Regions from separate parts of the Rhodococcus sp. 5G237 genome, predicted to be linked through region 1. Evidence: riboswitches for the same ligand, from Rfam matches in the RefSeq annotation. Region 1 holds a riboswitch; the other holds the start of a gene.
What was found. A riboswitch is a leader RNA that binds a small molecule or an ion and turns the genes downstream of it on or off. The one in region 1 is predicted to bind cyclic di-AMP.
Positions count from the first base shown of each region.

Region 2: another riboswitch for cyclic di-AMP. It lies ahead of ACWPOC_RS05440 (resuscitation-promoting factor Rpf1 domain-containing protein); the one in region 1 lies ahead of ACWPOC_RS16065 (C40 family peptidase).

Region 1 is NZ_JBSNCD010000006.1:241,174-255,750, forward strand. Features, by position in the region: gene ACWPOC_RS16025 (ROK family glucokinase) at 1-632, opposite strand, end outside; gene ACWPOC_RS16030 (hypothetical protein) at 629-1,039, opposite strand; gene ACWPOC_RS16035 (ArsA family ATPase) at 1,027-2,235, opposite strand; gene ACWPOC_RS16040 (SRPBCC family protein) at 2,259-2,696, opposite strand; gene ACWPOC_RS16045 (polyketide cyclase / dehydrase and lipid transport) at 2,808-3,197, opposite strand; gene ACWPOC_RS16050 (glycosyltransferase family 4 protein) at 3,237-4,406, opposite strand; gene ACWPOC_RS16055 (hypothetical protein) at 4,524-5,864, opposite strand; gene ACWPOC_RS16060 (NlpC/P60 family protein) at 5,941-6,984, opposite strand; gene ACWPOC_RS16065 (C40 family peptidase) at 7,259-7,840, opposite strand; cyclic di-AMP (ydaO/yuaA leader) riboswitch at 7,856-8,020, opposite strand; gene ACWPOC_RS16070 (DEDD exonuclease domain-containing protein) at 8,471-10,219, shown strand; gene ACWPOC_RS16075 (Lrp/AsnC family transcriptional regulator) at 10,252-10,527, shown strand; gene trpD (anthranilate phosphoribosyltransferase) at 10,610-11,689, opposite strand; gene ACWPOC_RS16085 (hypothetical protein) at 11,753-12,211, opposite strand; gene ctaE (aa3-type cytochrome oxidase subunit III) at 12,386-13,000, shown strand; gene qcrC (cytochrome bc1 complex diheme cytochrome c subunit) at 13,101-13,937, shown strand; gene qcrA (cytochrome bc1 complex Rieske iron-sulfur subunit) at 13,934-14,577, shown strand, end outside.
Region 2 is NZ_JBSNCD010000002.1:437,764-452,340, reverse strand. Features, by position in the region: gene ACWPOC_RS05475 (DUF3027 domain-containing protein) at 1-149, opposite strand, end outside; gene ACWPOC_RS05470 (glutaminyl-peptide cyclotransferase) at 234-1,049, shown strand; gene ACWPOC_RS05465 (MFS transporter) at 1,141-2,817, shown strand; gene ACWPOC_RS05460 (DUF2771 domain-containing protein) at 2,819-3,307, shown strand; gene ACWPOC_RS05455 (cold-shock protein) at 3,387-3,794, opposite strand; gene ACWPOC_RS05450 (hypothetical protein) at 3,988-4,230, shown strand; gene ACWPOC_RS05445 (YccF domain-containing protein) at 4,227-4,619, shown strand; cyclic di-AMP (ydaO/yuaA leader) riboswitch at 4,907-5,081, shown strand; gene ACWPOC_RS05440 (resuscitation-promoting factor Rpf1 domain-containing protein) at 5,092-5,682, shown strand; gene ACWPOC_RS05435 (hypothetical protein) at 5,840-6,028, opposite strand; gene ACWPOC_RS05430 (helicase-associated domain-containing protein) at 6,088-8,367, shown strand; gene ACWPOC_RS05425 (LLM class flavin-dependent oxidoreductase) at 8,438-9,793, opposite strand; gene ACWPOC_RS05420 (ABC transporter ATP-binding protein) at 9,822-10,547, opposite strand; gene ACWPOC_RS05415 (ABC transporter permease) at 10,523-11,386, opposite strand; gene ACWPOC_RS05410 (ABC transporter substrate-binding protein) at 11,383-12,447, opposite strand; gene ACWPOC_RS05405 (hypothetical protein) at 12,636-13,073, shown strand; gene ACWPOC_RS05400 (hypothetical protein) at 13,089-13,256, shown strand; gene ACWPOC_RS05395 (hypothetical protein) at 13,279-13,437, shown strand; gene ACWPOC_RS05390 (DNA repair helicase XPB) at 13,570-14,577, shown strand, end outside.

The DNA.
Region 1 (14,577 bases):
GCGATCTCGCCCGCGAGAACGGACCGCCCGGGTTCGGCCGCGAGCATCTCGACGGTCGTGTCCACGAGACCCGTTCCGCTGCAATACCGTTCCCAGCACCCTTGCTTGCCGCACGGGCAGGGCCGACCGTCGGGCACGACCTGCAGGTGACCGAGCTCGGGCGCCACACCGTAGGCACCGCGATAGATCCTGCCGTCGAGCAGCAGGGCGGCGCCGATGCCCGTTCCGAGCGCGACCATCACCGCGATCGTGCTGCCCGCGGCGGCGCCGAAGCGGTACTCGGCCCAGGCCGCGGCATTGGCGTCGTGTTCGAGGACGACCGGCAACCCGAAGCGTTCGGTGAGCGTCTCGGCGAGCGGCGTATCGCGCCAGGGCAGATGCGGCGCGAACCGCACGGTGGTGCGGTCCTCGGTGAGGAAGCCCGCGACCCCCAGCCCGACCGCTGCGATGTCGTTGCGGTCGCGCAGATGCTCGACGAGCCGGTGCAGCGCGTTCTCGAGGGCGACCGCGGAGGACGGCGTCTGCGTGCGCACACTGTCGACGACGTCGCCGTTACGGTCGACGGCCGCCGCGCGGATGCTCGTGCCCCCGATGTCGATCCCGACCGTGAGCCCGGGGTCGTGCGTGTTCACGTGCGGAGGTTGACGGAGATCGGCTCGAAGGCCGGGCGATCCCGCGTCGGCGGATCGGGTGTCGGCTCGGGCGGGACGCCACCGGTCGAGGGCAGGAACTGCGCGAGGAACTCCCGCAGCAGCGCGATCAACGCCGCCAGTTTCGACGCCAGCCTGCTGACCAGTTCGTGGTTCTCGCCGCGAACCAGGGCTGCGGCGGCGCAGAGCGGGCACCACGCGCACCCACTCGGGGTGGTTGCGGCCTCGGCGTCACCCGGAGCCGTCGAACCGGGCGCGGTATTAGCCGACGCGTCGCCGGTCGCGGCGACGAACTGCTGCACCGTGCCCTCGACGCGGTCGAGAACGGCGTCGGCGAGCAGCAACAACTCGGAGATCAGGGCTTCGTGATCGTCCCTCACAGCGGCCACACCGCCGGATCCGGTACGAATCGCACCACCAGATCGGTTCCGTCGAACTCGGCATCGGAGACGGTGCACCGGCGCAGCCCCGAAGCGAGTCGCACCCGGCGTCGCATCCCGTCGGCGCCGACGACGAGGTCGTCGCCGATCCGTCCGAGTGTCAGGGACGCGGGATCGGCGAGCGGCAGGTACATGCGCATCGCGTACACCGACTCCACCCCCGTTCCCGATTCGTGCTGCACCCGGACCGGCTCGTCGGTCTCCGACGAGGGAACGGGTGCGTCGCGGCGGAGCGCCGTGGCGAGCTCCTCCAGAGCTGCCAACCCTACCGGCTCCGCGGCGCGGCGCTCGCACACGATCACGGGAACGTCGGTGACGGCCGCCCCGATCTCGGCGACGATCGCCTCGTGCGCGGCCCGTTGGTCGGCGAGCAGCCGCGCCGCCGCACCCGAACCACCCACCGCGGGGACGACTCCGTTGACGACGACCGCGTCGACGCGCATGCCGGACAGAGCGAGCCACGACCGTACCCGTGCGAGCTCGGCACGACCGGCGCGGTCGGGCGTCGCCACGATCACCGCGGCGCTGCGTCCGCGATCGTCGAGCAGGTCGCGTACCGCGGTGATCCCCGACAGCAGCCGATCGAACAGCGCGACGAAGACACCCGTGCGGGGGTCCGGACCGGTGGCCGCTGCGACCCGGCTGTGCTGGGGCCAGATCCGTTCCAGCGAATCGGAGACCGTGCGCGGCGCGGTGAGGGTGCGCAGGGCGTCGGCGGAGGCCGGGGCGTCGACGACGACGAGAGCCCACCTCCCGCTGTCCGCGAGTCGCGCGACCTCGGTGAGCACGAGCAGTTCCTCGACGCCGGGAAGTCCGGTCAGTTCGTCGGGCTCGGGCAGGTCGAACCGATCGGCGTGCTCGTGCGTCCCGGCGAGCGCCGCCATCGACGCGAGGACCGCGTAGCGCGTGCGGAGCAGCTGCAGCGAGTCGATCTCCACCATGTCGAGGTTCTCCTCGACGGTGTGGATGTCCGTCGCGCCGGCGTCCCGGTTCGTGGCCGGGGGCAGGTCGAGCACGTCGCCGAGGGAGTGCGCCCGGTCGATGGACACGACGAGCACGGGCTCTCCCGCACGGGCGGCCGCGAGCGCCTCGGCCGCGGCAAGGGTCGTCTTCCCGGCGCCGCCCTTTCCGAGGAACCATCGCACGCGGGCCGGGGCGTGCCGGACGTTCAGCCCTCCACCTGCTTCTTGAGTTCCTTCAGCGCGGTGTCGGTGATGACCTTCTCCGCCTTGCGCTTGAACAGACCGATCATCGGGATCGTGAGATCCACGGTGAGCTGGTAGTCGACGACCGTCGTGCCGTCGGGGGCCTCGGTCAGCACGTACGAGCCGGACTGGGCCTTCTGGATCTCACCGCTCTCGAGCTCCCAGCTCACGGCACGGTTGTCGGGCGCCCACTTGTACCGCAGGACGTAGGTGTCCTTGACGATGCCGGCGTCGAGGACGAAGCGCACGCGTTCGGCCCGGCCGTCGGGTCGATGTTCCACGACCTCCACGGTCTTTGCCGCCGACACCCACGTCGGATAGGCATCGAAATCTGCGATGACCTCCATGACGCGCTCGGCCGGCGCGTCGATGGTGATCGACCTCTTCGTCTTCTCGGCCATGTGGTGACGGCTCCCTTTCTCGGTCCCTCGGGTGTGCACCGATCAGTCCCGCCCCGAGGGTCTATCACACCGTAGGAACAACGGTATCGGGACGACGCTCCTTCGGTGGCTTCAGTGTCGCGGCGGTTCACCGGCCGGACGACCGGCCTCGAGACGCTGCTTGACCTCGAAGGTCATCACCTTTCCCTGGACCCTGCGCGTACGGTTCATTCCCGCGAGGTCGAGACCCGCCACCCGCTCGGGCGCGACACCGGCCGGTTCGCAGTGCAGGAAGTAGTGGATCACCGCGCCGTCGAGAACCGGCTCGATCCACACCTCCATCGTTCCGTCGAGCGGACCCGACACCGTCCACCGGATGCCCTTCTCGGCTCGGTCCTCCCGCACGGTCAGTACGAGATCGGGCCACCATGCACGCCACCGATCGAGGGCCGCGATCTCCTCGGCGATGCGCTCCGGGGGCGCCGCTACGAAGGTCTGGTCCGCCACCTGAATGCTGCTCACGCAGGACAGCTTCACATATCGCGTCGGCGGCCCGTCCGGTCACCCCGCCGACGGCGTCACCGTCTCGTTCGGGGGCGCCGAGGCGTCGAGATAACCGCGCAATCTGGCGCCCAGGACGTCCCACCTCCAATCGGTGGAGACCCACTCGCGACCGGCCGCGCCCATCGCGGCGGCACGATCGGGATCGGCGAGGACACCGGACACCGCGGTCGCGACGGCCGTGACGGAGGTGCCGTCGACGACGTAACCGGTGCGACCGTCGCGCACCGTTTCCGGGGCACCGCCCGACCGGCCGGCCACGACGGGCACCCCGGTCGCGGACGCCTCGAGGTACACGATGCCCAGGCCCTCGACGTCGAGACCGCCGCCGCGGGTCCGGCACGGCATCGCGAACACGTCGGCGATGGTGTGGTGCGCGGCGAGTTCGGCCGACGGCACGGTGCCGGTGAACACGACGTGCTCCTCGACCTCCGTGCGGCGGGCGAGCTCCCGCAGACGCGACTCGTACGGTCCGCCGCCGACGATCACGAGGACGGCACCGTCGATCCGCTTCCGGATCGCGGGCAGCGCGCGGATGAGCACGTCCTGCCCCTTGCGCGGCACCAGGCGCGACAGGCACAGCACGGTGGGCCGGTCGCCGAGACCGTAGCGTGCCCGCAGTTCGGCGCGTGCCGCCGGATCGGGCCGGAAGACGTCGGTGTTCACGCCGGACGGCAGGTGTTCGAGACCCGCTTCGGGGCCGAATGCCGAGGCGAACCGCCCCCTCGTGTAGCGACTGACGTAGGTGACGGTGTCGGTGTGCTCGCCGATCTGCCGCAGCGCCTGCCGGGCGGCGGGAAGCATCGACCATCCCACCTCGTGGCCGTGGGTGCTGGCGACGATGCGATGGGCGCCGGCACGGCGCAGCACGGGCGCCAGCAGAGCCAACGGCGCAGCCGCTCCGAACCAGACTGTGTCGCAGCCGTGTTCGGTGAGCAGCCGAGTGGCCCGTCGCGCGACGTCGGGGGTCGGCAGCATCAGCGTCGTGGGATGACGGACGACCTCGAAGGGGACCCGCGCGTCGAACTTCACGTGACTGTCGCCGCGCCACCGCGGCGCGTAGACGACCAGGTCGTCGGACGGCAGCTGATTCGCGAAGGCGTGCAGATAGGACTGGATGCCCCCGGGTCGGGGCGGGAAATCGTTCGTCACCAGCAGGGTCCGCGACATGGGACCACCGTAGAAGCAGCGCGACGGGAAGGCGTCGACGGGTCCCGGGCCCCGGAAGGCGTCGACGGGTCCCGGGCCCCGGACGGTGCCGATGGGCCCCGGTCCGGACCGTCCCGGTCAGCGGATGTCGCGGATGCGCTCCCCGAGCCAGCGGCTCCAACCGTCCACGAAGCCGGCGGTGTCGACGCCGAGCAGGTCGGTGAGCACGTCGTCGAGCCGCTCGTCGGTGACGGGACCCGCGGCGAGGGCGCGGTAGAGGGAGACGAGCCTGTCGTGTCCGAACTCGTCCGCGGTGTACGCGGCGATCGACCAGGAGCTCTCGTAGGCGAGCGCCGACCGGTGGCCGGTGAAGTCGCCGTCGACGGGCAGCGACGTCGGCGCACCCGACGCCCGTACCTGCCGGGTCAGCGTCGGCGCGATCCGCTGCACGTCGAGCGGCCCTGTCTCGAGACCCTCTGCGGCCGTGCGGTGGCCGACGTAGTCGGCGAAGCCCTCGAGGACCCACATCGGTGAGCCGTCCACGGTGCCGGCGCGTGCGGCGACGTGCACCGTCTCGTGCGCGAGCACGATCCGGCGGGAGGTGTCGTCGAGCCGGTCGCTCGCGGCCGGATTGAAGACGATGCGCTGCCCGGTGGCGATCCCGCGCTTGTGATCGACATCGTCGGAGACCGCGACGGCCGCGATGTCGTCGCCGTCGTGCCGGGGTCCGACGAGGTGCGAGAACTCCTCGCGTGTGGACGTCACGACCACCAGTGCGCGTCGCGGCCAGGAATCGCCCCACAGGTCGTCGACGGCCTCGACCACCGACGGCAGGTCGCCGGCCAGGTCGTCGACGAAGGCGGCGTTGTCCGGGTGTCCGATCACGAGCGAGCGACCACCCTCGGTCTGCGCGGTCGCGAGGTGGAGGCTGCCGTGGTCCCAGGGTCCTCGCCAGGTGACGGTCTGTGCCCCGGCGAGATCGGGTGCGTCGTCGGCGATCCGCCAGCCCTGCGGCCGGTGGACGAACAGCACGGTCACCGGCCGTCGGGTGGGTACGTCGTCGATTCCGTCCACGGCGTACCGCAGGTGGACGCGGTGCGCCCGTACCTCGTCGGCCGCGAACCGGGCGATCGTCTCGGGCGGCAGCGGCAGCGCGGGTTCGGAGGCGAGTTCGTAGCCGAGATCGGCGAGGGGAACGACGGCGATCGCCGCGATCCGCTCCCGTTCGGCGTCGAGGAGTTCCGGGGACGCGTCGTCGATCAACTCCGCGAGCGATCCGTCGTCGCCGGTCCGGACCGCATGCGCCCAGTCGTCGAGCACGACCTGCAGTTCGGCCCGTACCCGGCTGTCGGCGTCGTCGGTGTCCACCGGGTCGACGGCCAGCAGCAGTCCTGCCGTGACCAGCGCGACCACGAGTCCGGCCAGGCCGAGACGTTCCCACTTGCGGGTACCGGCGGTGAAGGGCGATCGCGCGGGCACCGCGTCAGTCTAGGTCGGCGTCCGAGGGCGGTCCCGTACGCCCTCGCCCACCGGCGGCGATCCCGCCTCTACCCGGTCAGTACCGCCGGGCGCTGTGGAACGGGAAGCGATCGATCGACTGCACCTTCACCGGCACACCGAAGGTCGAGGCGTGCACCATGTTGCCGTCGCCGACGTACATGCCGACGTGGGAGGCGTCGTCGTAGAAGATGACGAGGTCGCCGGGCTGCAGATTGTCGCGGGAGACGGGGATGCCGCCCTGCGCCTGGGCCTGACTCGACCGGGGCAGCGACTTGCCGACCTGCTGGTACGCCCACACCATCAGTCCCGAGCAGTCGAACTGGTCGGGGCCGGTCGCGCCCCACACGTACGGTGAGCCGATGCGCGACAGGGCGGCGCGCAGCGCGGCGCCGTTGCTGCCGGGGACGAGGTGCTGCAGGATCTTCTCGGCGTCGAGGCCCGGAGGGAAGGGAGTGCCTGCGAGTTCGGCCTTCTCCGCGTCGCTCAGCGCCTCGAAGGCGTTCAGGACTCCTTCGATCTGCTCCTCGAGGTCGGCCTGTCGCCGCTGGAGTTCGTCGCGGAGGGTCTGGGCCTGCTCGGCGGCGGCACGTGCTTCGTCGGCGGCATGCTGTGCGGCGACGGCCGCCTCGGCCGCAGCGGCGGTGGCCGCCCGGAAGCCCTCGACCTCACGCGAGGTCTGTTCGCCCAGGACGTCGAGCAGGACCATCTGGTCGAGCATCTGCTGGGGCGAGTCGCTCACCACCACGGCGAACAGCCGGTTGGTGCGCGCACCGCGGTAGTTGGCCCGCGCGAGCTTGTCGACGGTGGGCTTGAAGCGGGCGATCTCGGCGCGAGCGGCGCCGAGCGCCTCGTCGGCCTGGCCGGCACGCACCTCGGCCTCGTGCTGCGCCGCGACCTTCGCTTCGAGATCCGCCCCGGCGGCGTGCAAAGCCTCGGTGGCCTGTTCGCTGCGACGTGACAGATCCGCGAGGTGCTCGAGGCGTGCGGCCGGGCTCTCCCCTGCGGGTTGCGCCGTCGCCGGCGCCAGAGTGAAACCGAGGACCATCATCACGAGCGCGACGACGAGCGCTGGACGGCCGGTCCGTCGCCTGTCCTGCACTCGTACGAGGTGCTTTGTCCTGTCGGAAACCACGTGGGCTCGCATCCTTTCCCAAAGGTCTCGATCAGGTTACGGAATTGCATAGGTTTGTGTCTACCTGCGAGTAGCTCTCCCACGCAGCGGCCGTTTGTGCATGCCGTTCGCGCATCGGCAGGGACGTGCAGACACACGAGGAGGGTGGGTCCGGTACGTACCGGACCCACCCTCCTCGGCAGTGCGTCGGCGCTGGAGCGGGGGGTGCTCAGACCGATCGGAAGCGACGGGGCGCCGTCGATCAGAAGCGACGGGCGCCGTCGACCGGCATCGAGTTCAGCGGTGCGATCTTGACCGGCTGGCTCGAGGTGGAGGCGTGCACGATGTTGCCGCCGCCGATGTAGATGCCGGTGTGGCTGCCACCGTAGAACGACACGACGTCACCGGGCTGCAGAGCCGCGACGTCCACCGGGGCACCGGCGGAGGCCTGCTCGTAACTGGTGCGCGGGACGCTCAGACCGGCCTGCTTGTAGGCCCACTGCACGAGACCCGAGCAGTCGAAGGAGCTCGGGCCGGCGGCGCCGTAGACGTAGGGGGCACCGATCTTCGACTGTGCGGCGTCGGCAGCGCGCTGGCCGACGGAGCTGAAGGGGGCGGTGAAGGAACCGGCCTGAGGCGCGGGGGCCGCCTCGGGGGCCGGCGGAACGATGTTGGCGATCTCCGGCGGCACGGTCACACCGGCCGGGAGGTCGAACGTTCCGACACCGGGAATGTTGATCGGCTCGGCCATCGCCGGGCCGGCCGAGACGGTGACTGCTCCGAGAGCAATGGCACCGGCGACGAGTGCGCGCCGGACGGTGCGCTTGCTGTTGTTCGAAACCACGAGGGGACGTTCTCCGTTTCTTCCGTTCACCCGCCGACCGAGTTAGCTGACGGGTTCGGGCCGGAAGATCAGCCCTACCCCTCCCCGCGAGCGGCGGAGGGGATTCACCCCGAGTACTACGTGTGGGTCCCCGGCTCGCTGCTCCCGCAGACGGGAGAAGCGATTAGGCGGTAACCGTGCGGCTCCGACCCGGGGGTGGGGCGGGAAACTCTCCGCTCGGTCTCGAAAAGATTACGAAACGGCATCGGTGAAGTCGACCGCCTCCCTGTGTGGCCCGCTCGTTTCGGCCCGCCTCTGGGGGAATGCCGCCGCGGGGCAACGGTCCGATAACGGCGCGGTAACGGCCACCGCTCGACGCGCCTTCACCAGAGGGAGGCTCGGCGCCCGTTTCACCCGAGTCCTTTCCGGAAGAACCAGGTCAGGACGCCCTGACTCGCCGACCTTCGACGAGGCGATGCGCCCGATTCGCCGGAGTGCCGTCCTCGGAGGCCGATCGGTCTGTTTTCCGGCCCGCGCGTACCCCTCATCGAGCCGAAAAGAACGCAGTGTGATCCTCGTCTCCCCCCTGCTTCGAACCCACTCCGAAGCCCGCTCGGCGGCGTGTCGGTGACGCTTCCTAGGCTCTGCCGCATGACCTCGCCGCAACCATCCGCCCTGGGCGTGCAACTCGGTTTCGACGAGCTCGACGCTCCCCTGCGCGAGACAACCTTCGTCGTCGTCGATCTCGAGACGACGGGCGGGAAGGCAGCCGAGGACGCCATCACAGAGATCGGAGCGGTGAAGATCCGCGGGGGCGAGGTGCTCGGCGAGTTCGCGACCCTCGTCGATCCGGGACGACCCATCCCCCCGTACATCGTGCAGCTCACCGGCATCACCACCGCCATGGTCTACGCGGCCCCCAAGATCGAGGAGGTGCTGCCCGCCTTCCTGGAATTCGCGTCCGGAGCGGTGCTCGTCGCACACAACGCCGGATTCGACGTCGGCTTCCTCAAGGCCGCCACAGCGCAGTGCGAACTCGCGTGGCCCCGCTTCCAGGTGCTGTGCACCGTCAAGCTGGCCCGCCGCGTCCTCGGACGCGACGAAGCGCCGTCGGTGAAGCTGTCCGCGCTGGCCGAACTGTTCCGGGTCTCCACCGTGCCCACCCACCGCGCCCTGGACGACGCGCGCGCCACCGTGGACGTCCTGCACGCCCTCATCGAACGGGTCGGCAACCAGGGCGTCCACAGCCTCACCGAGCTGCGCGACTACATGCCGGTGGTCACCGCCGAGCAGAGGGCCAAACGCGCACTCGCCGCGCATCTGCCGCGCAAACCGGGCGTCTACATGTTCCGCGGCCCGTCGGACGAGGTGTTGTACGTCGGCACGGCGGTCGACCTGCACCGGCGTGTCCGTACCTATTTCACGGGCTCCGAGACGCGACCGCGATTGCGCGAGATGGTCGCGCTCACCACACGCATCGATCACGTCGAATGCGCCCACGGGCTCGAGGCCGGCGTCCGCGAACTCCGGTTGATCGCGGCCCACACCCCTCCCTACAACCGCAGATCGAAGTATCCGATGCGCGGTTGGTGGATCATCCTCACGGACGAGGCGTTCCCGCGCCTGGCCGTGAGCCGCACCCCCGGACCCGACTCGGTCGGCCCGTTCTCGGTGCGCGCCGACGCCGCAGATGTCGCGGCACTGCTCGCGGAGATGTGCGGTCTGCGCACGTGTACGCGCAGGATCGGCCGTACGGCCCGCCACGGCGACCGCTGCCCGCCCGTCGCCGTCGGGGGCTGCGCCGCAGCCTCCTTCGGGGTTCAGGACGCCTCCGCCTATGCGGCCCAGGTCGAGCGTGCGCGCGCGGTCGTCCGCGGGACCACCGACGACGCCGTCGAGACGGCGCAGGAGCGCCTCGACGCCCTCGTGCGCGACCAGTTGTTCGAGAACGCGGCCCGCCTGCGCGACCGCCTCGCCGCCGCCCTCGTCGCGCTGCGGCGCACGCAACGCCTCGCGGCGCTGGCGGCCGTCGACGAACTCGTCGCCGCGCGACCGCGGGCCGAAGGCGGGTGGGAGTTCGCCGTCGTGCGCGCCGGTCGTCTCGCGTCCGCAGGGGTGGCGCCGCGCGGTATGCGGCCGATGCCCGTCGTCGACGCGATCGTCGCCGCAGCCGAGACTGTGCGGCCGTCACCCGGCCCGCTCCGGGGCGCGTCCCCGGAGGAGATCGGTCTGGTCGCTCGATGGCTCGACGGCGAAGACATCCGCATCGTCCGGGCGAGCCAGGGCTGGTGCGAACCGACACGGGGCGCAGGTCGGTGGAGCGCGTGGGCCGAGCTCGCACGCGACGCCCGCGCGGTCCGCAGGCTCCTCTCCGCCGACGAGCCGTACCGCTTAGGCTGATGCAATCCCCGAGGAAGGTTGAAGGAGACCACATGATCAACGCGATCGTCCTGATCGACGCCGAGGCGAACCGTATCCCCGAGACCGCGCAAGCGGTGGCCGACCTCGACGGTGTCGACACGGTGTACTCCTGCGCAGGCGACGTCGACCTCGTGGCCGTGGTCCGGGTCCGCGACCACGAGAAGATCGCGGACGTCGTCACCCGGGGCATCAACAAGATCGACGGCGTGACGAAGACCGTCACCCACATCGCGTTCCAGTCGTACTCGAGCGCCGACGTCGAGGCCGGCTTCTCGATCGGGAACTGACACCGCGCAGCACCACCGACGAACGACGGGCCCGCACCGATGCAGTGCGGGCCCGTCGTTCGGTGTCCTTACTCTTCCCCGGTCACTTCTGTCCGGAACCGGCACCCAGCCGCGTGGTGACCTCTGCCCACTGCTCGAGGACGGCCGTGGCCCGGCCGCTGTCGATCGCCTCTGCCGCCGTCTCGAGCCCGGCCGTGAGGGCGTCCTCGAGAACGCCGTCGACGCCCCGGAAGGCTGCGATCGCCCCGGCGGCGTTGAGGAGCACGGCGTCGCGCACCGGCCCCGTCTCCCCCGCCAGGACGGCCCGCGCGATCGCCGCGTTCTCCGTGGCGTCGCCTCCGCGGAGCGCCTCGAGCGGAACCCGTTCGATGCCCAGATCGCGCGGATCGAGCGTCACGACCCGGACCTCGCCGCCGTGGACGATGTGCACGCGCGAGGTCGTGGAGGTGGTCAGTTCGTCGAGACCGTCGTCGCCGCGGACGACGAGCGCCGAATTGCCGCGCTGCGCGAGCACACCGGCGACGGTCGGGACGAGCGGTTCGAAGGCGCATCCGATCAGACCGGCACTCGGGCGGGCCGGGTTGGTGAGCGGGCCGAGGACGTTGAAGACCGTCGGGATGCCGATCTGCTTGCGCGGTGCGGCCGCGAAACGCAGCGCCGGGTGGTAGACCGGGGCGAAGCAGAATCCGATCCCGGCCTCGGCGACCGAGCGGGCCACCTCGTCGGGTCCGAGATCGATGTGCACCCCGAGCGCTTCGAGCACGTCGGCGCCGCCGCTCTTGGACGAGGCAGCGCGGTTGCCGTGCTTGACCACGCGGATACCCGCTGCGGCGACGACCAGCGAGGCCATCGTGGAGATGTTGACGGTGTTCGCCCGGTCGCCACCGGTGCCCACCACGTCGACCACGTCACCGTCGACCGGGACCAGCCGGGCGTAGTCGAGCATCGTGTCGGCGAGTGCCCGCACTTCCTCGGGTGTCTCGCCCTTCATCTTCAGAGCGACGCCGAAGGCCGCGATCTGGGCGGGGGTGGCGTTGTCGGAGAAGATCTCGCTCATCGCCCATCGCGCCTCGGCGGCGGACAGGTCCTGTCCGGCGGTGAGCACTCCCAGGACGGAGGGCCAGTTCTGCGTCACCTCGTCCGCGTCTCGCGTCGCGTTCATCGCACCTGCCCTCGCCGCATCTCGCTCCTCACCGGGCACCGGCGTGCCCTCCGACCGGTCAGCTTAGCCAGCGGCATCCTCCGGTTGCAGAGCGTCCCATCCCAGGGCCGTTCCACCGAGCCGCTGGGCGAGCGAGGCCATGCGCGACTTCTCCTGCGCACAGTGCAGTGCATCGAGGACCTGGACACGCTGCAGGATCACCGGAGCACCCTCGACGACGGCGGCGGGCGGGACGTTGCCGCCGCCGGTTCCGGCCACGACGTAGCCGTCCTGGCCGGCCAGTTCCACCGCCCGGTCCACCGTGTCGGCGGGCAGGACGAGGTGATGCCGCAGAACCGCCTCGTCCTCGGCCTGCCACGCAGGCGTCGCCTCGGCGGCGCGCTCGAGCGCCGTCGAACACGCCTCCGCGTCGTCGAATGACGAGACGACAACGACCAGGTCGGCCCGCTTCGCGTCGAGTGGTTCGCTGCGCCGGCCGACCAGGGACCGCAGCCACCCCCGAAGACCCTTTCCGGTACTCATGTCACCACGATCGCACGTGACCTCCGCGACCCTCCGAAATGTCCCGTGTGGCACCCTTCCGAGCACCCGCCACCGAGTGCCCACCTGGAGAAATGCAGGGCTGGGACCTGCACGGACGCGCCGATTTCGGCCCCGATTGCCCAAGACGTACTACGACGGGTCATACTAGCCAGCGTGACGAGCGCAGTAGGGACTTCAGGATCTGCAATCACACAGCGCGTGCACTCGTTGAACCGGCCCAACCTGGTCAGCGTCGGCACCATCGTGTGGTTGTCCAGTGAGCTCATGTTTTTCGCAGGGCTCTTCGCCATGTACTTCGTGGCACGGGCACAGGCCCCGGAGGGCATGTGGCCGCCCCCGCCCACCCACTTGAACCTGTGGTTGGCGGTACCGATCACCATGGTGCTGATCGCTTCTTCCTTCACCTGCCAGCTGGGCGTCTTCGCCGCCGAGCGCGGCGACGTCTTCGGCCTGCGCCGGTGGTACATCGTCACCCTCGGCATGGGCACCTTCTTCGTGCTCGGCCAGGGCTACGAGTACATCACCCTGGTGAAGGACGGCACGACCATCCCGGGCAGCGTGTACGGCTCGGTGTTCTACATGACCACCGGTTTCCACGGCCTGCACGTCATCGGCGGCCTCATCGCTTTCGTGTTCCTGCTGTTCCGCACGAAGGTCAGCAAGTTCACGCCTGCGCAGGCCACTGCAGCCATCGTCGTTTCGTATTACTGGCACTTCGTCGACATCGTTTGGATCGCGCTGTTTGCCACGATTTATTTCATCCGTTAGCCAGCTGAACGCCCAGGCAGCCCCCTGACGTCCAGTCCGTCCCGACATAAAAAAAGGGATACAGATGAGTTCATCCCCACCTCTCGCCTCCGAGGGTGACATGCCCGGTCGATCCTCTGCAGCCGATGCTGCGAAGTCCCGCCGCCAGCGCAAGATGCGCCGGCGCGTCACCGGAGCGTTGGTCCTCGCGCTCGGTCTCCTCAGCGCAGGCTTCATCGCCTCCGCGCTGACACCTGCCCCGCAGGTGGCTACAGCGCAGGACGACCAGAGCGCTCTGATCCGCGAGGGTCAGCAGCTCTACGAGACCTCCTGCGTGACCTGTCACGGTGTCAACCTTCAGGGTGTCCAGGACCGCGGTCCCAGCCTGATCGGTGTCGGCGAGGCCGCCGTCTACTTCCAGGTCTCCTCGGGCCGCATGCCGATGATGCGCAACGAGGCCCAGGCCCTCCGCAAGGACCCGAAGTTCGACGCCGCGCAGACCGACGCCCTCGGCGCGTACATCCAGGCCAACGGTGGAGGCCCGACCGTCATCCGCGACGAGAACGGCGAAATCGCCCAGTCGTCGCTGCGCGGCAACGACATCGGACGCGGTTCGGAGCTCTTCCGCCAGAACTGCGCGTCCTGCCACAACTTCACCGGACGCGGCGGCGCGCTCTCGTCCGGCAAGTTCGCACCGAACCTGGATCCGGCCAACGAGCAGCAGATCTACACCGCGATGCTCACCGGCCCCCAGAACATGCCGAAGTTCTCCGACCGTCAGCTGACGGTCGAGGAGAAGCAGGACATCATCGCGTACATCAAGTCCGCCAGTGAGACGAGAGACCCGGGTGGCTACGGGCTCGGCGGCTTCGGCCCCGGTGCCGAAGGGCCGACCATGTGGGTCGTCGGCATGGTCGCCGTCGTCGGCGCTGCACTGTGGATCGGAGCAAGGTCATGAGTGGCGGCGAAACGCCGAACAAGCACACGGTCGAAGATCTCGACCGGATGAGCCGGGACGACCTCGTCACGCTCGGCACGAACCTCGACGGTGTCGACGTCGCGTTCCGCAAGGACCGCTGGCCCGTCGAAGGCACCCGTGCCGAGAAGCGGGCCGAGCGCAACGTCGCCTTCTGGTTCGCCCTCGCGGGCATCGCGGGTGTCGCGTTCATCGCGATCTACCTGTTCTGGCCGTGGGAGTACCAGGGCATCGGCGACGAGAACTACGGCTGGTACAGCCTCTACACCCCGATGCTCGGCCTGACCCTGGGTCTGGCCATCCTCGGCATCGGTGTGGGCGCGGTGCAGTTCACCAAGAAGTTCATCCCGGAGGAGGTGTCGATCCAGGATCGGCACGACGGCGGCTCGCCCGAGGTCGATCGCAAGACGATCGTCGCCGAGCTCTCCGACTCGCTCGAGACGTCGACCCTGCCGCGTCGCAAGCTGATCAAGCGCACCGCGATCTTCGGTGGTGGCGCGCTCGGCCTCGGTCTGATCATGCCGCTCGGCGGCCTGATCAAGAACCCGTGGGCCGAGGGTGACCAGTCGTCGCTGTGGGTGTCGGGCTGGACCCCGCGCTACCCCGGCGAGACCATCTACCT
Region 2 (14,577 bases), on a different contig from region 1:
AGATAGGCGCCGACTCCACCGTCCCCGAGTTCGTCGAGTGCGGCCCGAGCGAGGTCGACGGCGTCGGCGAGCACGGAACGCACCGCCGGATCGACCACGGGGTTCGTTCCTCGGGAAGTGGAAGCAGAGGCAACACTCACGGCCTCCATTCTGCCTGACCTGTCTGCTCCGGCGCCTGCGGGTCGCGGAAGGTCGTACAGGCACCGCTCACGCGCGAGGTGCAGGATGGGCGCGTGCCTCGTCTTCTCCTCTCGGCCGCGGTCGCGACGGTCGTCTGCGTCACCACCGCCGGATGCGGCGACGATCTCGTCGCCGAACCCGGTCCACCCGCCACCGAACTCGGTGTGGAGGTCGTCGCCACGCACCCCCACGATCCGGAAGCGTTCACCCAGGGCCTCGAGATCGACGAAGGCGAGCTGCTCGAAGGTACCGGCCGGGCCGGGCGCTCGTGGGTGTCGGCCCGGGAGGTCGACCTCGACGGCGGGACCGTCACCCTCGCCGAGACCGAGCGCACCCGCGAACCCGTCCTCGACGATCTTTTCGGTGAGGGCATCACCGTGGTCGGCGACGAGTTGTGGCAACTGACCTGGAAGGACGGCACGGCCGTCGTCCGCGATCGCGACACCCTGCTCGAGAAGCGCCGGGTCGACTACGACGGCGAGGGCTGGGGGCTGTGCGCGCAACCCGACCGTCTGGTGATGAGCGACGGCTCGGCCGAGCTGATCTTCCGCGACCCCGCCACCTTCGACGAAGTCGGACGCGTCACCGTGCACCGGGACGGACGTGCCGTGTCGAAGCTCAACGAACTCGAGTGCACCGAGGACGGCAGGGTCTGGGCGAACGTGTGGCAGACGGACGAGATCGTGCTGATCGACCCGGCCTCGGGCCGGGTGGAGGCCCGGGTCGACGCGGCTCCGCTGCGCGATCGGCTGCCCGAGGGGGCCGATGTGGATGTCCTCAACGGCATCGCACACATCCCCGGGACCGATCGGTTCCTGGTGACGGGCAAGTACTGGCCGACGCTGTTCGAAGTGCGTTTCGTGGAGTGATCCGGGTGGCATACCGGTCGCGACACGCGTCACTCGGGCCACGTGCCGCCCTTGTGTTACAACCGCTGTCGCGTGGGGAAGAATCGAAGACGTGACCGAACCGGACGAGCGACCCGCCCCCGAGGGAGCGGACGGCCGTGTCCCGGGTTCGCAGCATCCGGGGTACAGCAACTATCCGCCTCCGCGCCGCGTCTCGGGCCGTCGCACTCCCCTGCCGCCCCTGCATCCCGTCGACCATCCGCGCCGACCACCGGGCGCGTCGGCCGGCGGTCGGGCGGAGTCCTCGTCCGAGACCGACTCACCGCGCGCTCCGCGCATGCCGCGGAAGCTGACGGTGACGCGGGTCGCGGCCCTGCGCAGCCGCGAACTCACCTCGAAGGGCATCGCGACCTTCCGTCGAGCGGCCACGGCCGACGGCGCCGACAAGTCGGGGCTGACCGCGCTCACCTACGCGACGATGGCGAACTTCGCCTCCGACGCGGCCATCGCCGTCGCGCTCGCGAACACCCTGTTCTTCTCGGCGGCCACCGGTGAGGACAGGACGAAGGTCGCGCTGTATCTGCTCATCACGATCGCGCCGTTCGCGATCATCGCCCCGCTCATCGGGCCGTTGCTCGACAGGTTGCAGCACGGTCGTCGCGTCGCGCTGGCGACGTCCTTCGCGCTGCGCACGGTGCTCGCGGTGGTGCTGGTGTTCAACTTCGACAGCTGGCTGTTGTATCCGGCGGCGCTCGGCATGATGGTGCTGAGCAAATCGTTCGCGGTACTCAAATCCGCGGTGACACCCAGAGTCCTGCCACCGGAGATCGATCTGGTGCGGGTGAACTCCCGGTTGACGGTCTTCGGCCTGGTCGGCGGCACGATCGGTGCCGGCGCGATCGCGGCGGCCGCGGCATGGGCGTTCGGTTCGTCGGGCGCGCTGTGGCTGTGCGCCGGGATCACCGCATTCGGCGCCTATCTGAGCATGCGCATCCCCGCCTGGGTCGAGGTCACCGAGGGCGAGGTGCCGGCGACGCTGTCGTACCACCGCTCCGACGCGCGCACCGAGGTGCTGAACGCCGACACGGTGACCGAGGTGATCGTCACCAAGTCCGGGAAACGGAAGCAGCCGCTGGGACGGGCGGTGGTGACCGGGCTGTGGGGCAACGGCACGATCCGCATCCTCACCGGCTTCCTGACCTTGTTCATGGCGTTCGTCGCGAAGAACACCACCGGACAGGATCCGCTGATGCAGGCCGCGATGCTCGGTGGTGTCGGTGCCGCCGCCGCGGTCGGCAACTTCGCGGGCAATGCGACCGGAGCGCGACTCGCGCTCGGACGGCCCGCTCTCATCGTCGTGCGGTGCACCGCCGCGGTCGTCGTCGTGGCCGCCGTCGTCGCCGCGACCGGCAACGTCCTGGCCGCCGCGCTGGCGGCGCTCGTGGCGGCGTGCGCCAGCGCGCTGGCCAAGGTCTCGCTCGACGCATCGCTCCAGCAGGACCTTCCCGAGGAGTCGATCGCGTCCGGATTCGGCAGGTCCGAGACGGTCCTCCAGCTCAGCTGGGTGTTCGGCGGAGCGATGGGTGTGCTGTTGCCGACCGAACTGTGGCTCGGGTTCGCTGTGGTCTCCGTAGCGCTGGTTCTCGGATTCGCGCAGACGGTGCTGACATACCGTGGGGGGACATTGTTGCCGGGATTCGGCGGCCGTCGACCCGAACGCGTCTCCACCGAGACGGCTGCCGGGCGAAGGCGCGCCGGTGGATCCCCCACCGAAGATTGGAACAGTTGAGTTGCAGGCCCGGACGAAGAAGACTCTCGCGCTGCTGCTGGTGGCCCTGGTGGTCGTGGTAGCGGGAGTTGCCGCCACGGTGTGGAAGCTGGTCGATTCGGCCGAGCCCACGCTCCCCACGATCACCGCGTACGCACGGGGAGAGACCGTGACGGTCGACCCCGCGCAGCACTGCAATCTCTATCTCGAGGACTGTGTGGAGAACCCGATCGGTCAGCTCGACGTGCCGGCCGGTTACCCGCTGCAGCTGTCGCTTCCGTCGGAGATCGCCGACGCGCCGTGGCGCATCCTCACCGTCTACGGCGACACGCAGACCGGGCAGACCTACATCGACGGCGCGATGTTCGAGGCCGGTGCGCGCCGCACCCTCACCGTGGAGAGCTCTCCGGAGCTGCAGCTGCTCGGAGTGGAGATCCAGCTGCCGTCGGCCGTGGTCGACGAGGCCGGTGAACCGATCGCGCACGCCGTGTGGGCCGTCAAGACGTTCTGAGCTTCGGCCCCGCATACGACGACGGGCCGTCCTCGCACATGGCGAGGGCGGCCCGTCGTGGTTCGTCCCAGGATTACATCTAGTGGTCGAGCTCGCGCGCGATCGCCCGCATGACCTCGGAGATGCGCTGCCCGGTCTTGCGGTCGGGGTAACGCCCGCGCCGCAGATCGGGCTGGACCGCTGCTTCGAGCAGCTTGATCATGTCCTCGACCATGCCGTGCAGCTCGTCCGGCGCGCGGCGCTTCTGCTGGGCGGGAGCCTCGCGGCGACCCTGCCGCAGCGTGGGCTGCTCGAGGAGCTCGACCTTCAGCGCCTGCGGACCCCGGCGGCCCACCGCCATACCGAACTCGACGCGCTGGCCGGGCTTGAGCGCTTCCACTCCCTCCGGGAGCGCCGAGGCGCGGACGTAGACGTCCTCGCCCTCGTCCTGGGACAGGAAGCCGAAGCCCTTCTCGACGTCGTACCACTTCACCTTGCCGGTCGGCACCGCGCTCACCTGCTCCTCGACAGCTGTGCCCCACAGTGGGGCAACCGTTCAACATGCAAAACAACGCGCCCCGACTCGGTCGAGCGGGACGCGTGGACACCTGTCAGTGTACCCGCAGAGGTGGGTCCGCCCCCGAATCGTCTTCCCGCTCCCGGACGTCACCGTCCGTCCTTGCGGCGACTACCGTGGTCACGTGGGTACTTCATCTTCGGCTTCGTCTGCCGCCCCGCGTAACGGCCTCCTGAAGGCCGCGATCGCCTGCTTCGTCGTCGGTGTGGTGGCGGTCGTCGCCATCTTCCTCATTCCGGCGCTCACCGACGGCAAGCCCGGGCTCGTGCTGTATCTGTTGACCCTCGCCTGGCCGTTGGGCTTCGCCCTCGCCATCGCCTTCGCGCTGCGCTCGGGCCGGCGCGCTCGGAACGGAGACCGGACATGAGGATCCTGCTCAACATCATCTGGTTGATCTTCGGCGGGCTGTGGCTCGCCCTCGGCTACTTCGCGGCGGGTCTGATCTGCTGCATCCTCATCATCACCATCCCGTTCGGCATCGCGTCGTTCCGGATCGGTATCTACGCGCTGTGGCCGTTCGGCAAGACGACGGTCGACAAGCCGACGGCCGGCACCATGTCGCTGATCGGCAACGTCATCTGGATCCTGGTGGCCGGTATCTGGCTGGCCCTCGGCCACATCGCCACCGCGCTCGCCATGGCCGTCACGATCATCGGCATCCCGCTCGCCGTCGCGAACCTGAAGATGATCCCGATCTCCCTGATGCCCCTGGGGAAGGAGATCGTTCCTGTGGATGCCCGCCCGAGTTACATGTGATCTTTCTCACATAACGAGCGGATAACGAGCGGGACTCGAAACGGAATTCCGGGTACCCGGACCCCACTACCTGGGACTTCATCCCCTGGTCCGCGCCGCGCACGTCTGTCGCCACGCGAATCGGCGCGTTATCAATTGGTGACACTTCGCCCTCGGAACCGTTACCGTCATGTCCGGTCGAACCGCCTGGCTCGACCGGTCCGGAACCGCCGCGCCAAATTCCTGTCCCGTGGTTCCGGAAGTCCCGACGAACGATCCACAGGGGACAGGAAACGGGGGACCCACCGGTCTCCCAGGAACCGATCGGCCCACAGCCGGACGGTGTCCAGGAGGCCCGGGCCGACGCAACCGCGACGGTCCTCGGGGTGAAGCCGAAGGCGCTCCCAACGGAGCGACACGGCCGGGCGACCTCTTCAGCCCGAACCCGACAGCTGACCTCGTAGGTGCGTACGGAGAGGAACACGGAACCGACATGAGCGGACGCCATCGCAAGCCCACCAATACCGGTCGTACCGTCGCGAAGTTCGCGCTGACGGGCGCAGTCCTCGGCGTCACGGGTGTCGCGTTCAGCGGCACGGCCGCTGCCGCCCCCGACTCCGACTGGGACCGCCTCGCACAGTGCGAGTCCGGCGGCAACTGGGGAATCAACACCGGCAACGGCTACCACGGTGGCCTGCAGTTCTCGCCGAGCACCTGGAACGCCTACGGCGGCCAGGAATACGCCGCCTCGGCCAGCCAGGCCAGCCGCGAGCAGCAGATCGCCGTCGCCGAGCGTGTTCTCGCCGGCCAGGGCTGGGGCGCATGGCCCTCCTGCTCGTCGAGCCTCGGACTGTCGAGCGCGCCCACGCAGCGCTCCGTCGACGCAGCGCCCAGCGCGCCCGCCGAGACCCCCGCGCCGGCCATCCAGAACGTTGTCCCGCAGCTTCCGGAGACCCCCGCTGTCCCCGCCGAGGTCCAGGGCATCCTGGCCGGCTTCGAGCAGGGCGTCACCGCACTCCAGGAGGCCGGTGTCGAGCTCGACCCGAACATCCTGGACGCCGTTCGCGCGGTGCTCCCGCAGTAACACCCCGAACATCCCGGAAGGGCCCCGCACCGTTCACGGCGCGGGGCCCTTCCGCATATGCGGACGACCTTCGTTCATCCCTCACACACGACGACGCCCGGCCCCCGAAGGGACCGGGCGTCGTACGGAAGAGCCTGTTCGGTGATCCGCGATCGGATCAGCGGTTGATCACCGTCTTCGGATGCGTGTAGGGCAGGTCCTCGACCGGCAACGGGAACACGGTGTCCTCACCGTACGGGGAGAGCGGACCGGAACGCGTGGACGACAGTTCGGTGACAGCGTGCTCACCGTCGGCCAGCTCGGGCCATCCGTGGTCGACGTAATGCTTTTTCGAAGAGGTAGCCATGCGCTCATTTTGGCAGGTGAGTTCGGGGCCTGCTACCGCAGGTCTCTAATCTGGAGGGGATGTCCCCGACCACGCCCGCTCCCGACACCGCCTCGGACTCCCTCGCCCGCTGGCTGGCAGGTCGACGCGACACGGATCTGGCCGCCACGCTGCGCGCCCGTCCCGATCTCGTGGTGCCGCCACCGGCGAGCATGAACGTGCTCGCGAGCCGAGCGCAGCAACGCGCCTCGGTGTTCCGTGCAGCCGACGATCTCGACACCGCCGCCTTCGGGATCATCGAGGTGCTGGCCCGTCTCAAAGCGGTGGACACCCCCGTCTCCCGCGCCGCCGTGCTCGACGAGGTCTCCGGCCGCATCAGCGCGAGGAACGTCGACCGGATCCTGTCCACCCTGCGCTCGCTGCTGCTCGTGTGGGGGTCCACAGACGAACTGCGCCTCGTTGCCGCCGCCGTGGACGCCGTTCCGTGGCGCGTCGGACGCACCGGCGACGTCAGCGGACCGTCCCGGCAGGAACTCGACGACCTCCTCGCGGCTCTTCCGCCCGAGCAGCGCAGCATCCTCGACACCCTGTCGCGTACGTCTCCGATCGGTCGGACCCGCGACGCCGCACCGGACACCCCGGCCGACCGGCCCGTGCAGAAACTGCTCGCCGCCGGACTGCTCTTCCGCATCGACGACGAGACCGTCGAACTCCCCCACCGGGTGGGCCAGGCACTGCGCGACGACGCCCCCTTCGATCCGGCGGCGCTCGCTCCCCCGCGCGCACCGAAACCCACCCGGTCGACCGCCGACGTCAATGCGACCGCCGCCGGCGCCGCCCTCGAACTGCTGCGGCACTGCGAGGACGTTCTCGACACTCTCGGTGCGCAACCCGCCCCCGTCCTCAAGGCCGGTGGGCTCGGTGTCCGCGAACTGCATCGCATCGGGAAGGCGGTCGGACTCGACGACGACGAGACGGCGCTCGTCGTCGAGGTCCTCGCGGGTGCCGGTCTGATCGCGCGGGGCCTCCCCGACCCGCCGACACCCGGGGACGACGATCACTGGGCCCCGACCACCGCCACCGACGCGTGGCTCGCGTCCTCCCCCGCCTACCGCTGGGCCGTGCTCGCCGGTGCCTGGCTCGACCTGCCGCGCCGGCCCTGGCTGATCGGCCGGCGCGACCAGAACGACAAGCCGGTCGCCGCACTGTCCGACGAGGTGAAGTCCCCCACCGCCGCCCGCGACCGACGGCTGCTGCTCGACGTCCTCTCCGACGTGCCGGCAGCGAGCACGGACGTCGCCGACCTGCGTGCCGCTGCGGCGTGGCGTCGTCCACGCTGGGCGGGTCGCTTCGACACGACGAGCGTCGTGGAGACCGTGCGCGAGGCGACGACACTCGGTCTCGTCGCGCACGGCATGCTCGCGTCGCCGGGCAAGGCGTTGCTGCACGGCGGCGACGCCGAGGCCGAGATGGCGGCGGTGCTCCCCGAGCCCGTCGACTACGTGCTCGTCCAGGCCGACCTCACGGTCGTCGCCCCCGGGCCGCTCGTCCCCGAACTCGGCGAGCGGATCGCGCTCGTCGCCGACGTCGAATCGGCCGGTGCCGCGACCGTCTACCGGATCGGCGACAGCAGTATCCGGCGCGCGCTCGACGCCGGGCTCGGCGCGAGCGACCTGCACGGCCTGTTCGCGACGCATTCGCGCACCCCGGTGCCGCAGTCGCTCACCTACCTGATCGACGACGTCGCGCGTCGCCACGGACGCCTGCGGGCCGGTGTCGCGACGTCCTTCGTCCGCGCCGACGATCCGGCTCTGCTCACCGAGGTGCTGTCCGCCCCGGTCGCCGCGACGCTCGCCCTGCGCGCGGTCGCCCCCACCGTCGCGATCTCGCAGGCGCCTCTCGCCGAGGTGCTCACCGAGCTGCGCACCGCTGGTTTCGCTCCCGCCGGGGAGGACGCCTCGGGAGCGATCGTGGATCTACGGCCCCGGGGTGCCCGCGTCGCGATGCCGCGCGCCCGGGCCCGCTACGCCGGGCCCACCGCGCCGAGCGACGAACAACTCGACACCCTCGTGCGCACGCTGCGCGCCGGCGACCGTGCGGAGGCCGCGACACCGACGGCCTCGGCACGTGGTGACGGCAGCCGATCCGGCGGTGCGGCGACACTCGCGCTGCTGCAACTGGCTGTGCACGGCAAGCGCAGCGTCACCCTCGGCTACGTCGACGCGCAGGGGGTGGCGACGCGTCGCATCGTCGACCCGGTGTCGGTGGGCGGCGGGCAGGTGCAGGCCTTCGACCCGGCGACCGGCTCGGTGCGCAGCTTCGTCCTGCACCGTGTCACGTCGGTGGCGCTGGTCGACTGACGACGGACCCGGGTGCGGTCGATCAGGCATCGCGCGGAACCGCCCACCACCGGCCCGTGGGCGGAGAGGCTCAGCGCTGCGTCGCGAACCGCGCGAACGCCCTGCCGACGGTGAACTGGTTCTCCGGCCGCGGGAGCCCATAGTGCCCACGCAGGGTGGATTCGGTGTACTCGGTGCGGAACAGACCGCGCTCCTGCAGGATCGGCACCACACCGTCGACGAACTTCTCGAGCCCCGACGGCAGCACCGCGGGCATGATGTTGAAACCGTCGGCCGCGCCGCTGTGGAACCAGTGCTCGATCGTGTCGGTCACCTGCTCGGCCGTGCCCGCGAAAGTGCGGTGGCCGCGACCGCCGCCGAGGCGTTCGATGAGCTGCCGCACCGTGAGGTTTTCCCGTCGCGCGAGCTGCACGATGAGCGTGTACCGGCTCTTGGCTCCCTCGATCTCGTCCTCGGACGGCAGGTTCTCCGGCAGCGGCTCGTCGAGCGGAAGCTGCTCCGGCCGCAGCCCGAACCGTTCGGCGAGCTGGCGGCGGGCGTACTCGGGCGAGATCAGCCGGGCCAGTTCGGCGTCGAGTTCACGCGCTTCCTTCTCCGTATCGCCGATGACGGGCACGATGCCAGGGAGGATCAGCACCTGCCGCGGGTCGCGGCCGACCTTGCCCACGCGGTCCTTGACGTCGTCGTAGAACGCCTTGCCCTCCTCGAAGGTGGGCTGGGCGGTGAAGATCGCCTCGGCGTACAGCGCGGCGAAGTCCTTGCCGTTCTCCGACGAGCCCGCCTGCACGAGCAGCGGGTAGCCCTGCGGCGACCGCGGCACGTTGAGCGGCCCGGCCACCGAGAAGAACTCTCCCTCGTGTTCGAAGGTGTGGACCTTCGCGGAGTCGGCGTGGATCGCCGCCTCCTTGTCGGCGACGATCGCGTCGTCCTCCCAGCTGTCCCACAGCTTGGTCGACACCTCGACGAACTCGGTGGCCCGCGCATAGCGGCTCTTGTGCGCCGGCACGCCGTCGAGACCGAAATTGCGGGCGGCGTCGTCCCCGGCGGTGGTGACGATGTTCCAGCCGGCACGTCCCCCGCTGACGAAGTCCAGCGATGCGAATCGCCGCGCGAGGTTGTAGGGCTCGTTGTAGGTCGTCGACGCGGTCCCGATGAGACCGATCCGCTCGGTGGCCGTCGCGATCGCGGTGAGGATGATCGTGGGTTCGAGCTTGCCGCTCGGACGCCGCTCGGGATTCGCGAACAGTACGGGGCTGTCGGCGAGGAACACCGAGTCGAACCTGCCACGCTCGGCGGTGCGGGCGAGCGAGATGTAGTGCTGAATGTCGAGATTCGCGTTCGGGTCGCTCTCCGGCAGACGCCACGCCGCTTCGTGGTGGCCGATGGGCATGAGGAAGGCGTTGAGGTGCAATCGACGATCGGTCATGTCTTCTCCTGTCGTGAAAGGTCTTTCGTCACGGTTGTGTGATGACACCGAGGGCGGTGAGGAGGTCTTCACGGATGTCCCGGAAGCCGGGATCCGTGATGGAACGGGGTTTGTCGAGATCCACGTGGCGGTCGACGGCGATGCGTCCTTCGTCCAGCACGACGATCCGGTCGGCGAGCACGATCGCCTCGTCGACGTCGTGGGTCACGAGCAGCACGGTGGGACGGTGCGCGCGGACGAGGTCGTCGAGCAGTCCGTGCATCCTGATGCGGGTCAGGGCGTCGAGCGCGCCGAACGGCTCGTCGGCGAGCAGCAACTGCGGCTCCCGTACCAGGGCTCGGGCCAGCGCGACACGCTGTTGCTCCCCGCCCGAGAGTTCGAGCGGCCAGGCGTCCTCGCGCCCGGCCAGGCCGACCTCGGCCAGCATCTCGGATCCCCGGCTCCTGCCCTGCCTGTCGAGACCGAGCGTGACGTTGTCGAGCACGCGCAGCCAGGGCAGCAGACGGGAGTCCTGGAAGGCGACGGAGACCTTCTCCGGTACCGCGAGTGCACCGCCGCGGATCTCCACGTCGTAGTCGAGGCCGGCAAGAGCACGCAGCAGAGTGGACTTCCCGGATCCGCTCCTGCCGAGCAGGGCGACGAACTGCCCGTCGGGGATCTCGAGGTCGAGTCCGTCGAGCACGTTCCGGTCGCCGAAGCCGCGGATCAGGCCGCGGATGCGTACGGCGCTCATCCGCCCAGCGTCTTCCGCCAGGTGAGCGCCCGACGCTCGAGCAACCGGAGACCGGCGTCGGATGCCAGACCGAAGACGCCGTAGACGAGCAATCCGACGAGGATGACGTCCGGCTGACCGTAGTTCTGGGCGTTGAACATCATCTTGCCCAGGCCGCTCACAGCGTTGATGCTCTCGACCACGATCAGGGTGAGCCACGCACCGGTCACCGCCAGGCGCAGACCGAGGAAGAATCCGGGCAGCGCTCCTCGCAGCACCACCTTCCACACGAACTGTGCGCGCGTGAGACCGAGGACCTCGGCGAGTTCGACGTAGCGCTGTTCGAGCGCCGTGAGGGCGTTGTGCGTCTGGATGTAGATGGTCACGACCGTCCCGAGTGCGATCACCGTGATCTTGAAGGTCTCGCCGATGCCGAGCCACAGGATCAGCAGCGGGATGAGACCCAGCGTCGGGATCGCACGCTTGAACTGCACAGGGCCGTCGATCAGGGCTTCGCCGGTGCGGGTCAGACCGGATGCGAGTGCGAGCGCGGTGCCGATGACGCATCCGATCACGAAGCCCAGCACGGCACGGCTCAGCGATGCCAGGATGTGTTGTTGCAGAGTTCCTTCCGCGACGAGCTCGACCGCGCTGGTCACCACGGTCCAGGGAGCGGAGAGCTTGCGGTCGTCGATCCATCCGGCACCCGACCCGAGCGCCCACACGGCGAGCAGCAGAACCACGCCGGTCATGCGCGAGAACGGGACGGCCTTGCGGAGGCCGAGCCGCCGGAGCGGCCTGATCCCCTCCGTCGGTGGCGGATCGACGGGGTCCGGCGGGCAGGCGCCGACCTCCACCGGTTGTGTCAGTGTGCTGGTCACGAATCCGACCCCTTCCGGTACTTCTGCGGAACCGACTCCGCAGCAATCGTTTCGAATCTGCGATCGAAGATCTGCTCGACGTCGAACTCGTCGAACCATCCGGCCTCGTCGAGCAGTTCCGAGGTCTCCTGCGTCCATTCGATCGCGGAGTCCCAGTCGGTGGGATATGCCGGTTTCTGGCCGACGGTGTCGACGATCCGCCTGCCGTCCTCGTACGAGACCCCCTCGCTCTCGACGTAGTACTTCCGGATCCACTCGTCCCGGTTCTCCCATGCCCAGACGTCGCCCTGCGCCCACAGCGGGATGAACTCCTTGATCGCTGCGACCTTCGCGGGGTCCTCGAGCACGGACACCGGAGCCCACAGAACACTCAGCGCGTCGACCTCGGGCGTGAACACCCCTCGCGCACCCTCGGTTTCGTACTGGTTCAGGTACTTCGTGAGGGTCGGTTCCGCCAGCGGTGCGACGTCGACCTGTTTCGCCTGGAGCGCCGTGAGGAACTGTGTGCTCGGCAGTTCGACGAATTCCACCTCGTCGAGGCCGATTCCGGCCGACTTCAGCGTCCGGAGCACGACGACACCCTGAGCCTGCCCCGGCGACAACGCGATTTTCCTGCCGCGCAGGTCGGCCAGCGAATCGATGTCGGTACCGGGTGCCGTCGCGAGCGAGTACTGCGGCGAATCCTTCTCGCGTACGGCGACGATCCTGGCGTCGAGCCCGGTGGCGTGGGCCTGGATGGGAGGAATCGCCGCATTGACCGCGAGGTCGACGGCATCGCCGCGGAACGCTTGGATGACGTCGGGACCGGCCGAGACATCGGGCCAGTCCGACACCGTGAACGGCAACTCGTCGATACGGCCGGTCGCCTCGAGCTGGATACGAGTGGGCTTGACCGCGATGCTCAACGACGTCCCCGGTGGAATCTCCTCGGGGAGTTCGGCGTCGGCGGACAATCCCCCGGTCGAACCACCGGCGCACCCGGTGAGCACGACGCTCAGTGCGGCCGCAACGACGATCGGAGCGCGCGATCTTCGAGAGCGCACGAGTGAGGACACGGTCATGAGAACTCCTTGCGAAGGTGATGGGCGCGACGTCGCGCGAATGCGCCGACGCGCGCTACCGGAAGACGAACGGGAACCCGAGTGCGGGCCCGGCCTCGAGAACAGCAGTCCCGGGAACAGCAGTCCCGAAATCAGCGGTCGCGGTACGGAGAACAGCGACAGTGCGGACAACCGCGGAACCGCGATCGGTGGACGACGCCACACGCACGGTGTTCGCGACGCGAGGCACTGCGGCCTGCGATCACGGTCCGGCCCATCGCTCTCCCCGTCTGCCCGGGCTGTGGACATCCTTCCGTCTGCACAGCATCGCCGGTGACGGTATCGGCCGCGCGGAACTCCGCGACAGGGATCGACGCACGGTGAAATCAACTCCGGACACCGGAATACGGAATATCTCGGCGCTGTGTTCGGATGGTGCACAGAATAATTCGAGCGACTGGCTTTTTCCGGGAAATGACGTATGGTGTGGTCCTGTCGAGTGGTTGTTCATCGAAGATGGAGTGACAATGGCCGACAAGGGCAAGAATCCGAAGAAGCCAGCGAAGTCCCTGAAGGAACGTCGCCAGGAGAAGCGGCAGAAGGTCGCCGAAGCCGGCGAGTTCATTCGTAAGCGGAAGCGGAGCTGAATCCGGTTGCAGGCCATGGATCTCGAAATCGCAGCGCTCGAAGCGCTGTACGACAAGATAAGTGGATTGTCCGGTCGGGAAACGGGCACCGACGCACAGCGGCACGGATATCGTGCCGCCTTGGCGCGTGCACGGGTGTTCGTTCTCGACGAACGTGCCGGCGCAATGAAACAGCCGGCCTGAGAAAAGAGAAATCGGTACTGGAATGAAGCGGACGCTGCATGCCCTGGACAAGATCCAGGAACGACTCGAATCGGAACTGGATTCGAGGCCTCCCGCCTCCGAGAAGGACGCCGGCTACCGGTCCGGTATCTCCGAGGCACTGGTGTGCGTGATGGAGGTGCGGCAGTCGCTCGCACGGTGAGTACGCCGTGAAACCGGTCGGCCGTGCGTTCCCGCCACGGGAGAACGCACGGCCGTACACCGTCGTGGTGGCGCGGTACGGCCCGAACCTGGAGAATGGGAAAGTTCTACTTTCCATCCACAGGAGGCACTCGTGGCCGACGGACCGCTCATCGTCCAGTCCGACAAGACCGTGCTCCTCGAGGTCGATCACGAACGGGCGAACGAGGCGCGGCAGGCGATCGCACCGTTCGCCGAGCTCGAACGCGCCCCCGAGCACATCCACACCTACCGCGTGACGCCGCTGGCACTGTGGAACGCCCGTGCGGCCGGTCACGACGCCGAGCAGGTCGTCGACGCGCTGGTCTCGCATTCCCGGTTCGCCGTCCCGCAGGCGCTGCTCGTCGACATCGTCGACACCATGAGCCGCTACGGGCGCCTCCAGCTGGTCAAGAACCCCGCCCACGGCCTGACCCTGGTCAGCCTCGACCGGGCGGTGCTCGCCGAGGTCCTGCGGAACAAGAAGATCGCCCCGATGCTCGGTGCGCGCATCGACGACGACACCGTGATCGTCCATCCGAGCGAGCGCGGACGCGTCAAGCAGATGCTGCTGAAGATCGGCTGGCCGGCCGAGGACCTCGCGGGGTACGTCGACGGCGAGGCCCATTCGATCTCGCTGGACTTCGAGACGAATCCCTGGCACCTGCGCGACTACCAGGAACTGGCCGCCGACTCGTTCTGGTCGGGCGGCTCGGGTGTAGTGGTGCTGCCGTGCGGTGCCGGTAAGACGATGGTCGGCGCGGCCGCGATGGCGAAGGCCGGCGCGACGACGCTCATCCTCGTGACGAACACGGTCGCCGGGCGCCAGTGGAAGCGCGAGCTGATTGCCCGCACCTCCCTCACCGAGGACGAGATCGGCGAGTACTCGGGTGAGAAGAAGGAGATCCGTCCGGTCACCATCGCCACCTACCAGGTGATCACCCGCAAGTCGAAGGGTGAGTACCGCAATCTCGAGTTGTTCGACTCCCGCGACTGGGGGCTGATGATCTACGACGAGGTGCACCTGCTGCCGGCGCCGGTCTTCCGGATGACCGCCGACCTGCAGTCCCGCCGCCGCCTCGGTCTCACCGCGACGCTCGTGCGCGAGGACGGACGCGAGGGC